One region of the Bacillus sp. AL-1R genome, then DNA from elsewhere that is predicted to be linked to it. Evidence: riboswitches for the same ligand, from Rfam matches in the RefSeq annotation. Region 1 holds a riboswitch; the other holds the start of a gene.
What was found. A riboswitch is a leader RNA that binds a small molecule or an ion and turns the genes downstream of it on or off. The one in region 1 is predicted to bind thiamine pyrophosphate.

Region 1 (6,066 bases):
GCTTCAAAATTGCCATTTGTTGTTTTAATTAAATAATGTGAATCGTTTTTTTGAATCTGAAACACATGTGTATATTCAAAAATAGATGCACCTAACATTTGAGCACCTTTGCAAAACGCGTTACAGACAGAAACAGGTAATACATTTACATCGTCTTCAATATAAGCTGCTCCAATTATGCTAGGATGGACTCCAGGTATCTGTTTTTTTAACTCCTCCTGGTTATACCAAAGCGCTGAAGTTTGAGTGAGTAGCGGAGTTAATTGTTTTTTTTCTAAATCTGTATAAGCTAGTTTGAAAATGCCACCATTTTTAAGTTCAATATCAATTCCACAAAGTTCTTTTAATTCTTCTCTAAGGTGAAAATAAGTTAATTGACTGTTTCTAGCAAATGAAAAAAATGACTCAGATTGATCCCACTCGGAATGGGCACCAAGCATTCCAGCAGCAGCTTTAGTTGTTTTCTGTCCAACTTGCTGACCTTCAAGAACTGCGACATTTATGTTTTCTTTTGCTAGATAATAAGCTATTGAACAACCTATTATTCCACCACCAATTACAGCAACATCAAATTTCTTGTTCATAAGCAAATTTGCACCTTTCAAAATATTGCAGCGCAGCTTCTAGAGGATTTCGGGCAGAAAATATGCCAGACATTACAGCTATACCATCTATATCGTTCTCTTTTAGAACTTGGATATGTTCAGGTAATATTCCTCCGACTGCATAGATCGGTATCGTTAACGTTTTTTTCATTTCAGGAATTAGTTCAATCCCGTTTGGTGTTAATCCATTTTTACACTTAGTTTCAAAGCAATGACCGTACATAATATAGTCAGCTTGATCATTTTCTGCCTGTATTGCTTCAGTTAGTGTATGGACTGATTTTCCTACTCGTAAATTAGGAAAATATTCTTTTACATCAACAAGAGGAAGACCATGTCCTGGTAAGTGAATATTTGATAGATTAGAGAAAATAGCGATATCTAAACGATCATTTAAAACAATTTTTTTCATATCTACTTTGTTTAATTTTAGTAGATTTAAGAGTGATAGTAGCTCGATTGCTGTTTTGGACTTTTCGCGAATTTGTACATAGTCGACTGCATCGATTATTTGAATTATTTTTGTAGCAAGTACTTCGACTGAGTGCTGATCATCTGTAATTGCAATAAGTTCCATGTCCCAGCCTCTTTCATTTTCAAGATTTTTTCAAACAAAAAAACCACTTTCCTAAAAAAAAGAAAGTGGTTACATTACACGCGAAGAAAAATATAAAATGCGCCACTTTCCTACGCAGGTACTAGCCTGTTCAGGTTTTGAGGGTTTAAAAGTAACTACTTTATTCTCAGCCCTTATCAAGGGATCCCCTAGTGATGAATATGTATGAAAATTAATTTTAGCATAGCATATAAAAAATAATATTCAATACTAAATTTTTTTACTAGTCCATTTTTTTACTAGAAATATGGCTTGAAGTGTAGTGAATTCAAGTGTTTTTGAGAGTATAAAAAAACCATAATTTTTTTATTTTGGGATTTCTGTAAAAATTTAGGGAAATAAAAACATTTACATTTTAAATTTGCGGGTTTATATTTAGTTTGAACAATTTAATCGATTGACTAGGGGTGTCCAATTATTTGGGCTGAGAGAGAAACGTTATTAAGTTTCTTAACCCTCAGGACCTGATCTGGTTCATACCAGCGTGGGGAAGTTAGAAATTTTTCATTAATGATTATCTAATTGTTAATGTAGTTTTGCTAACACTTAGCCGGGTCTTTAAAATAAGACGCCGGCTTTTTTCATGCTTTGAATGGATTGGATTTCGTCCTTTTTAATCAAATTATAAAGGGGAATGAAATCAAATGAACAATTCTGTAAATGAAATGAATTTTTCTATCATGTCTAGTTTTTCAGGGAGTAAGAAAGTGTATGTTGAAGGATCTAGACCTGACATTAAGGTGCCAATGCGTGAGATTCAATTAAGCCCAACAACTGGCACTTTTGGCGAAGAAGAAAATGCTCCAGTTAGAGTATACGACACAAGTGGACCTTACACAGATTCAGCTAGCTCAGTTGATATTCGAAAAGGACTTAAGGCGATTAGACAAAACTGGGTAATCGAACGAAATGATGTTGAAGAGTATGAAGGGCGTGAAATAAAGCCTGAAGATAATGGATATCGAAAAGAGACAGATCAACAAAATGTTGAAGTATTTAAAGGGTTAAAAAGAAAACCGTTACGTGCAAAGGATAATCAAAATATTACTCAAATGCATTATGCTCGTAAAGGGATTATTACACCTGAGATGGAATTTATTGCGATTCGAGAAAATGTTTCTGCTGAATTTGTTCGTGATGAGGTTGCAAAAGGAAGAGCTGTCATTCCATCGAATATTAATCACCCTGAAAGTGAGCCAATGATCATCGGTCGTAATTTTCATGTGAAAATAAACGCCAATATAGGTAATTCAGCTGTCACGTCTTCGATTGAAGAAGAAGTAGAAAAAATGACATGGGCTACTCGTTGGGGAGCAGATACGATGATGGATCTTTCAACTGGGAAGAATATTCATACAACACGTGAATGGATCATCCGTAACTCACCAGTACCAGTAGGCACAGTTCCGATTTATCAAGCACTAGAAAAAGTTAATGGAATTGCTGAAGATTTAAGTTGGGAAGTGTTTCGAGATACTCTAATCGAGCAAGCGGAACAAGGGGTAGACTATTTTACGATTCACGCGGGTGTATTATTACGCTATATTCCATTAACAGCAAAACGAGTAACAGGAATTGTATCTCGTGGTGGTTCTATTATGGCTCAGTGGTGTTTAGCTCACCATAAAGAGAACTTTTTATATACTCATTTTGAAGAAATTTGTGAAATTATGAAGCGTTATGACGTAACATTCTCTTTAGGAGATGGTCTGAGACCAGGTTCAATCGCCGATGCAAATGACGAAGCACAGTTTTCCGAGTTAGAAACATTAGGCGAGTTAACAAAAATTGCATGGAAACACGATGTTCAAGTTATGATTGAAGGACCAGGACATGTACCAATGCACTTAATTAAAGAGAATATGGATAAACAATTAGAAATTTGTCAGGAAGCACCATTTTATACATTAGGACCGTTAACGACTGATATTGCTCCTGGCTACGATCACATTACATCAGCAATCGGTGCAGCAATGATTGGTTGGTTTGGTACTGCGATGCTTTGTTATGTAACTCCGAAAGAGCATTTAGGTCTTCCAAATAAAGAAGATGTAAGAGTAGGTGTTATTACATACAAAATAGCGGCGCATGCAGCTGACTTAGCAAAAGGACATCCCGGTGCACAAAAAAGAGATGATGCACTTTCAAAAGCAAGATTTGAATTTAGATGGCGTGATCAGTTTAATCTTTCTCTTGATCCTGAAAGAGCAGTTGAATACCACGATGAAACATTGCCTGCTGAAGGGGCTAAAACAGCACATTTTTGTTCAATGTGTGGTCCAAAATTCTGTAGTATGAGAATCTCACAAGATATTCGAGACATAGTAAAACAAGAAGAACTTCAGAATGATTCAACCATTGAAGAAGGAATGAAAGAAAAAGCACTTGAATTTAGAAAACAAGGCGGAGAAATCTATCAATAAGGGTGTGAGCCTTATATGAATAGGGTAGAAGAAATCATAAACGAAATAAAGAATCTAGAAAGAAATATGAATCAATTAAAAAGTGAACTGCACACAATTCAAAAAAATTGTGTGCATGATTTCCAGAAAAAAGATACGATACAAGAATGCCTTAAATGCAATCTAATCGAAAGCTTAAGTTGGTAATATGGAGTAACAAAGCAAAAACAAACCTCATTAATAAAGAGGTTTGTTTTTTACTCAAGAATTAATGTTCTGACAAACTATTGATTGAAACTTCTTCTTCTCGATCTGGTTGACCTAGCGGATAGATTCTGGCAGTTTCATTTGTCTCATCAACATGTTGAATGTAAATTGGCACTCCATTATATGTCACATTAGCCATCTCAGGTGAAGAAGCAATTTCTTGAGCGCGTTGTTTGTTCATAAGGAACCTCCTCTTAATTAAAAATAGAAACCTAACATATTATTAACAAGGGGATACCCTGAGTATTCATATTCAAGTACAAGTTTTTATATAAAAAAAAAACTCCTGTTAAAATTTAACAGGAGTTTTATAGTTTTTATTGATTACCAGTGGTGTCCATATCCATATCCATCATATCCAGACCAGCAAGCTGCTCCAACAATGATTAATAAGATGAATAGAACAACGATTAAAGCAAAACCGTTAAGATGGTGTCCGTGATGTCCAGTACTCATACATGTGACCTCCTTCATACGATATTTAAGGGAAAACTCCCTTAGGGTCATGAACTAATTGAAATTACAATTAGGAGAGGTGGATAATGTATCGTATGTTTTTTTGCCAACTATGAAACTAGTCTATAATGTAATTAGGCTTATACCTAGACGTAAGTTTTAATAAATGATTTATTTTTCCTTAGGAAGTGAAATGGCTGTTTCAACTACATAACCATTTTGAAACTTCACAGCAATTGTACCTAAATAATTGTCAGTAGGCTGGAGTGATTCGGTACAAGTAAAATATCGAATATGCACTACTTCTTTTGTATCTTTACTAATCTTTTGACAAGCAAGTAAATTACTTAGTCGTTTTAGTGCGATATCTCGTTTCACTCCAATAAGATCTTTTTTAATAAATGATTCATAATAATTTTTTAATGGGAACATTTTAACAGCTCCTGTTCATTCGAAAATTAAAATTTCTTAAGTCGTATCATATCATAAATTTTTTTTGCTGTAGATATCTATAGTTATTCTAGATTGTTTAGGAAAATATGTAACAGACAACAAAATCCCACTATAGGTTACTATAGTGGGATTTCTATACTTTTGCAGATTATTTTATTACTTATGCAGTTTGATTTGAATCCTTATCAAACTTATTTTTATTGTTTAGTTTACTATTTTTATATCCGTATGCTACGTAAATTACTAAACCGATTACTAACCAAACTACGAAACCTTTCCAAGTAAATGATGAAAGTTGAAGCATTAAATATACACAGAATACAACAGCTAATACAGGTACTACAGGTACCCAAGGAGTTTTAAATCCACGCTTTAAGTCTGGACGAGTTTTTCTTAATACAAGAATACCAAGAGAAACAGCAGAGAAAGCGAAAAGAGTACCGATATTTGTTAATTCAGCTAATTTGTTTAATGGAATTAAGCCAGCGAATAAAGCAACTAATCCGCCAGTTACCCAAGTGCTTGTTACAGGAACTGAAGTTTTCTTATTAACTTTTGATAATTTACCTGGTAATAAACCATCTTTACTGATTGCATAGAATAGACGAGTTTGTCCAAACATCATTACGATTAATACTGTTGTAATACCGATGATTGCGCCTAGTGAGATGAATCCAGCAGCCCAATCTTGGTGGATAAATGCTAGTGCAAAAGCAACAGGGTCTTTAACACCTAATTGATCAAACGGTACGATACCAGTAAGAATTAATGAAACGACAATATATAAGATTGTACAAATTGTTAAAGCAGAGATAATACCGATTGGTAAGTTGCGTTGAGGGTTTTTAACTTCCTCAGCTGCGGTTGATACTGCGTCAAATCCAAAGTAAGCAAATACTACTACAGCAGCACCAGCTGTTACTCCATGGAAGCCCATTGGCATAAATGGAGTCCAGTTATGTGGTTCAACGTACCAAACACCTACTACGATGAAAAGTGCAACTACTGCTAATTTTACAATTACCATGATCGTGTTAAGTTTTGCTGACTCTCGAACACCTCTAGTAAGAATAAACGTTACAAGTAAAACAATGATTACTGCCGGTAAATCAATAATAGTATGTTTAGAGGGATCAAATGCACTTGTTAAAGCTGTTGGAAGATTTACTCCAAAACCGTGTAATAAACTTTGGAAGTATCCAGACCATCCACTTGCAACTGCTGAAGATGCAAGTCCATACTCTAATACCATATCCCAACCTAATAT
Region 2 (6,066 bases), 1.2 Mb from region 1:
TTTCTCACGATTTTCTTTGTTAAGTAGAGTAACCCCTGCACCAATTGCGACTCCGACTAGAATATTGCGTAAAGCTTTGTTACGTTTTGACATTCTACATCCTCCTCTAAACTGTTAATTGGTGTTGCTTTAAAATATGCTGAAGTAAATGAGTGCATCCTTCTGTAATGATCTCATATACTTCATTAAAATTACCCGTATAATATGGATCAGGCACTTCCTTCCACATTGATGCTGGAACATAATCTGAAAGTAGTGAAATCTCTCCTATACAATTATTTCTTGCTAAATTCATTAAATCCTCTTTATTCTGTGCATCCATAGCGACAATATAACTAAAATATTTAAAGTCATTTTCTGTCACTTTTCGAGCTTTCATACCTTCGAAGTTTATACCTTTTTCACTTAATAAACCTTGTGTTCCCTTATGCGGAGGATGGCCAATATGCCAATCTCCAGTACCAGCTGAGTCTATCATAAATTGTTTATCTAACCCTTTTTCTGTCACTAAATGACGAAAAACAGCCTCAGCCATTGGCGATCGACAAATGTTACCTAAACAGACAAATAATACTTGAATCATCTCAATGTCTCCTTCAAATTATTTACACTTTATGCCAAAATTTAGCTGTTTCTTTTGTATTATTCTACACGGTATATTTTAAAATGAAAAGCAAGCCATTGTGAATAATTTATGGCTAGTATAAATAAGATAAGAGTTATCATGCTTATTTTTTACAGAATAGCTATGATTACACTCATTTTTTTAAAATAATTTCATTGATTATCTAAAAAAAACTTTGTAAGGTATGAACCGATACTTTCACAAATTCCATTAAATTTGATCAACATTTTTAATTTTTACAGATAAATTAATTGTATTTTTAAATGACCTTGACTATATTTAGTAAAGACAACTAAATGTAAGTTAAACCACAAGGGGAGCCATTTGGCTGAGAGTGAATAGATTAAGCTATTCTTACCCTCTGAACCTGTTAGTTAGTACTAACGTAGGGATGTGGCACGATGAAAAGCAATGCCGGGATCATCATGCTACCCAGTATTGCTTTTTTTATTTATTCCTACTAAAATCTCCCTAAATTTGAAATGTGGAAGTGGCACGCCTCATACCTCGATTCCACAAAGGGCAAGGCGCACGAACTAGGCATGACAAATGTATGCGACTAGTCGCTAACTTCATTATTTTCAAAGTGTTTCACTACATAGGTTGTCCACTAGATAAAGGGGGAAATAGAGATGAAGACATCAAAGATTCAATTAATGGCGGAAATAGCAATGTGTGCAGCACTAGCAATCGTTTTTGATTTCTTACCATTGTTTACTGCACCTCAAGGTGGCTCTGTATCATTATCAATGATTCCAGTTTTTCTAATTGCTTTTCGTTGGGGATTTAAAGAAGGATTAATTACTGGTCTATTATTAGCAGCACTACAAATCGTTACAAAGCTATATTTCGTTCATCCAATTCAAGTATTTTTAGACTATATTGTCGCATTTACAAGTCTCGGATTAGCTGGTCTTGTTTATAAACAAATAAAAAATAGCTTAACAAATGGCAATAAAAAAAGAGCAGCAGCCTATATAATTTTAGGAACTTTTATCGGCTCACTTGCTCGATTCATCTGCCACTTTATTGCTGGGATCGTTTTCTACGGTTCATACGCACCAAAAGGTACACCAGTTTCACTTTATTCATTAGTATATAATGCTTGGTACATGGTTCCTTCATTTATTATTAGTGCAGTTCTATTAATCATTTTACTTTCTTCTGCGCCAGTTCTTGTTCATGTTAAAAAGAACCGTAATCAAGCAGCATAAGTATAGAAACCTTTACAAATAAATTAAAAAGGAACAGAATCCCCCATCAATTATTCAGCTTGATAGGGGGTTAACTTTTCCTTTTACTTCAAATTATTTCATGATTTTAAAGTGGTGTATCTGCTAAAGTCCACGTTAAAGTCGTCTTATATTTAGCTCCTACTTCTTTATAGGCCCCTCCTGGCACGAAAAGAGTAACATTTGATGAATTCAGACCATATGAAATCGTCCATGTTCCGAATCCCTTTCCCTCATCTGCAAAAGCTACATCCTGTGCACCTCCACCTGGAACCAATGTTACTGTTTTGGCTACTGGTTTATACTGCTCGTCAGTCGTTGAGTTTAAAATAGGATCAGTTAATTTTAATACGGCACCAGATAGCTCATTATTTCCACTCTTAAATTGTTCATTTTGTTGTACGGATAATTTCCACCCTGTTTTTGCTCTTCGGTGGTCTGTTACTTGAATGAAATTTGGTACTTGAATGACTGAACCATCGGAAGTTTGTTTTACTTGATCTAATTGAGCAGTATAAACTTCATTACTACCTGAAATTTCATGTTCACCAAAGTTAAAATTTGAGACATAATCAATACTTAATGAACTCTTTGTTCCTGGTTCATGAGGATTATTTGGATCAGTTGGGTTTACTGGCTCGACTGGATTTGTTGGGTTTGTTGGATCAACTGGATTTTTTGTTTCTGCTGTTACGGTAGCAAATGTTTCTGTACTAGTATTCCCTGCAATATCGGTTGCAGTTGCCCTCACTACATCTCCCTCATACAACGTCCGTGGCGGTATAGATACCGAATACGAACCATCTGTTTCAGTGATTGTCGTTAGAATTGATTGATCTGGTAAAATGATCCTTACTGTACTACTTGCCTCTGCTGTTCCCGTTATACTTGTACTTATATCTGTAATGGAATTAATAACTGGCGGTAAAATCGTTTTGTCTACTGTAAAGTGTCGAATTGTTTGATTACCTGCTAGATCCGTGATGACTAATGTATGTTCACCATCATCAGGATTGATCGTACCAGAAGTAATGGTAGTCCCATTTAATTTTGCTGTATCAATACCGCTTAGCGCATCACTAAATGTAATATTTGTTGCTGTATTACTATTATATAATTGCCCGTTTGCATAGTTAGTAATAGGAGGTTCTTTATCAATTTTGACAGTAATTTTAGCTCCAGGATCAGTTTCCGGATTACTTTGGTTTCCAGAATCATCTTTTACTCTAATTTGAATATTTGTCGTACCTTGGGTTGAAACTGTATAATCAACGCCTGTTGAGGTTGCATTACTTAATCCATCTTTATTCCATGTAGCACCATTATTTGTAGAAACCTCGTACGATGTCGGATCAACCCCATAATCATCAGTTGCTGTGAAGTGAATTGTCGTGTTTTTATTGGTCCATGATGTACCACCTGTGTAATCTTCTGGTATGGTAATAATAGCATCCGTTATTTTTGGTGCTTGAGCATCGATCAATGTGACTGAAACAGGAAAAACCTGAAAGATTTGATATCCACTACCATCAATAGCTTCATGTCCACCGTCTTCAAAAAGAATTCTAAAATTTACTGTTGTTCCAATAGCGGTGAAAGTATACGTTATATTCTCAGGATCTGTGTAGTCTTTCCATTCATTTACTGGCGAAGGAAGAGTATCACTTAATAACCAGCTATACCTAGGTTTGGTATACTTATGTTCAATAAGGTTAAAAGAAAACTTTAAGGTATAAGTTTGCCCTGGAATTGTATTAATCGTTTGCTTCATACCTACAAACTCTTGAGAATCTACAGTGTTGAAAACTTTTAATAAAATCCCTCCAATACCTGAAATAGGTCTAACATAACTTTGTGGATCAACTTCACCAAACACCTTATACCAACCTCCACTTTGCCCTTCAAAATTAGGGCTATAAGGACCTAGTTCTTGGCCTCTATTTAAATACGACACAAATGTCCAATTTGGAAAAGTAGTTGTTTGACTATCAAAATTAAATGTAGAGTTTTGAAATAAGTTTGGAAAGGTTGCTGCTTCTGTAGTAGTAGGTTTAAGTAATCCCTTAACTCCAAGTTCATTCGGCTTTGTCACACTCATTATGATGACAAAAATAGAAGCTAAAACAATTGCTTTAAAAAGACGTTTTCTTTTTTTCACCATTTTGTTTCCCCATTTCAAAATTAATTTTTCTTTACTGTTTCTCTATATTCTTTAAACGTCTAATTAAGATAAACGTAAAAATGACTAGTAAAAGGAATAAAATACCGCCGATTACGTACCACATTTTACTATCCTTGTTCAGATCTAAAGTATTTAGTTCTTCTGCTGAATTGCTCTTAACGGTATATATTCTTGTCCATTTCCATGATTGCTCACCATCTGAGACGTTTATTTCTATACGGTAATTACCAGGCTCAATCGCTTGGTCATCCCAATCTATTGCATAATCAAAATTTGAATTCGGTGCCATTCTTAGATTTTCTTTCATTGTTTCATGAAGGATTTTTTCACCATGTTCTGTATATACTTTCGCATCTACGCTCAAATTTTTTAACATAGCTGGCTTTATATTTTGTAAATTTGCTGTCACTACATTTCGTGCATTGATTTGTGCTGGTTTCACTTCATTTAATTTCAAATCTGGCTTGACTACTTTATCGGTTTCTCTTAATAAAACACCAATAACATACGCATATTTATTTTTTATTTGAACGCTTCCATCTTCTTTTTTTGCTTTTCCTTCGTCTTCTTTCTCACTAAAATGAAGTCCACCTAATATAACACCATCGAATTGCTGATTCGGCATCTCAATCGTAATCTCTATTGTTGACTCACTTTTTGCTGGAATTTTTGTCTCTTTTTTTACTTTAGCAATCGTAGCGAAAGGTATTTCTAACGTATCGTCTACTTTTGAATTTGAAACACTGTAATCCGTAATTCCATTACTATTTGTAGTCGCTGAATTAGCTTTTGTCTGAACAACTATATTTTTATTCGTATCATTTTTAATTTGAACATTTAAGATTTGTTTTTGTCCTGGTTTCATTCTCAAATCAAAATAAGTTTTGCTCTGATCAATTTGATTAGTTGGCATAACAGGCGATACTGCAAAATTCATTTCAGCTGCACTTGCATGAAAGTTATTAATATTTATTAGAAAGAAAATAATAATCATTTTTTTTAGTACATTCATAGATAGCTCCTTTTTTGATCTTGACTAAAAAAATTCATGCAAATTAGATTACTTTTGTTTAGTATCTTTATTCGATTTATTTGCAATACACAAATAGTTTAACTATTTGCCTACTATATTTGAAACCCCCATCAAATTCTCACAGTTAAATATGTGAAAAATGTAACATGACACTATTCGATCGTTCAACGACTATTTTTACCTAAGTCAACGGTAATGAGTTTGAGTTTTAACTATTTTTTTGTTTCGTGTTCTAATCCAGATTTTAGGTGTAACTGTTACGAATGCTGTTATCGCTATCTTTTAGTTCATTCAATCACCAAATAATAAAAATATTTTATTCACACTTTAAATATGCATTTAATTTTTGAACACTTTGTGAATTTTGGTTATCTGTCCTTTTCTTCATTCATATATATAATTACAGAAAAATTTTAAAAGGGGGTTTTATCATTGGTCTATGATGTACTCATCTTTTTCTTTTTTGTCATTATTCTTCTTGGTATGACTGGTTCATTATTTTTGTTATTGAAAAGAGCTTTAAATAAGGATGATGCACTTAGAATAGATCCGAAACTTTCTCTGCCTAAAGAAAATGAGCATTCATAGAATACCCCCCCATCCTAGTGATGGGGGTATTCTTTTACTGTTGAAATAAAGCATTGTCAATATTGAACAACAGAAGTTTAAGTTTATATTTGAGCGAAAATTTGAATGATACTTCCTCATAACAGGTTCATGAGGAAGGAAACCACCGAAAATTTGAATGATACTTCCTTATAACAGGTTCATGGGGAAGGAAACCGCCGAAAATTTGAAAGATACTTCCTCATAACAGGTTCATGAGGAAGGAAACCTCCCAAAATTTGAAAGATACTTCCTTATGACAGGTTCATGGGGAAGGAAACCACTGAAAATTTGAATGATACTTCCTCATAACAGGTTCACGGGGAAGGAAACCACTGAAAAATAGAAAGATACTTCCTTATAACAGGTTCATGAGGAAGGAAACCAC

Region 2: linked by a shared signal. The riboswitch ahead of thiT (energy-coupled thiamine transporter ThiT) and the one ahead of thiC (phosphomethylpyrimidine synthase ThiC) in region 1 are both predicted to bind thiamine pyrophosphate.

The regions. Positions count from the first base shown of each region.
Region 1 covers NZ_CP197469.1:710,599-716,664, forward strand. Annotated here, with positions in the region: gene thiO (glycine oxidase ThiO) at 1-584, opposite strand, end outside; gene ACSBO6_RS03375 (thiamine phosphate synthase) at 568-1,182, opposite strand; TPP riboswitch at 1,273-1,382, opposite strand; TPP riboswitch at 1,615-1,729, shown strand; gene thiC (phosphomethylpyrimidine synthase ThiC) at 1,866-3,644, shown strand; gene ACSBO6_RS03385 (small acid-soluble spore protein H) at 3,892-4,071, opposite strand; gene ACSBO6_RS03390 (YjcZ family sporulation protein) at 4,215-4,346, opposite strand; gene ACSBO6_RS03395 (hypothetical protein) at 4,518-4,778, opposite strand; gene bcaP (branched-chain amino acid transporter BcaP) at 4,960-6,066, opposite strand, start outside.
Region 2 covers NZ_CP197469.1:3,993,773-3,999,838, forward strand. Annotated here, with positions in the region: gene ACSBO6_RS19095 (hypothetical protein) at 1-93, opposite strand, end outside; gene ACSBO6_RS19100 (low molecular weight protein-tyrosine-phosphatase) at 107-583, opposite strand; TPP riboswitch at 929-1,034, shown strand; gene thiT (energy-coupled thiamine transporter ThiT) at 1,258-1,839, shown strand; gene ACSBO6_RS19110 (WxL domain-containing protein) at 1,946-4,018, opposite strand; gene ACSBO6_RS19115 (WxLIP family cell surface protein) at 4,050-5,051, opposite strand; gene ACSBO6_RS19120 (hypothetical protein) at 5,505-5,660, shown strand.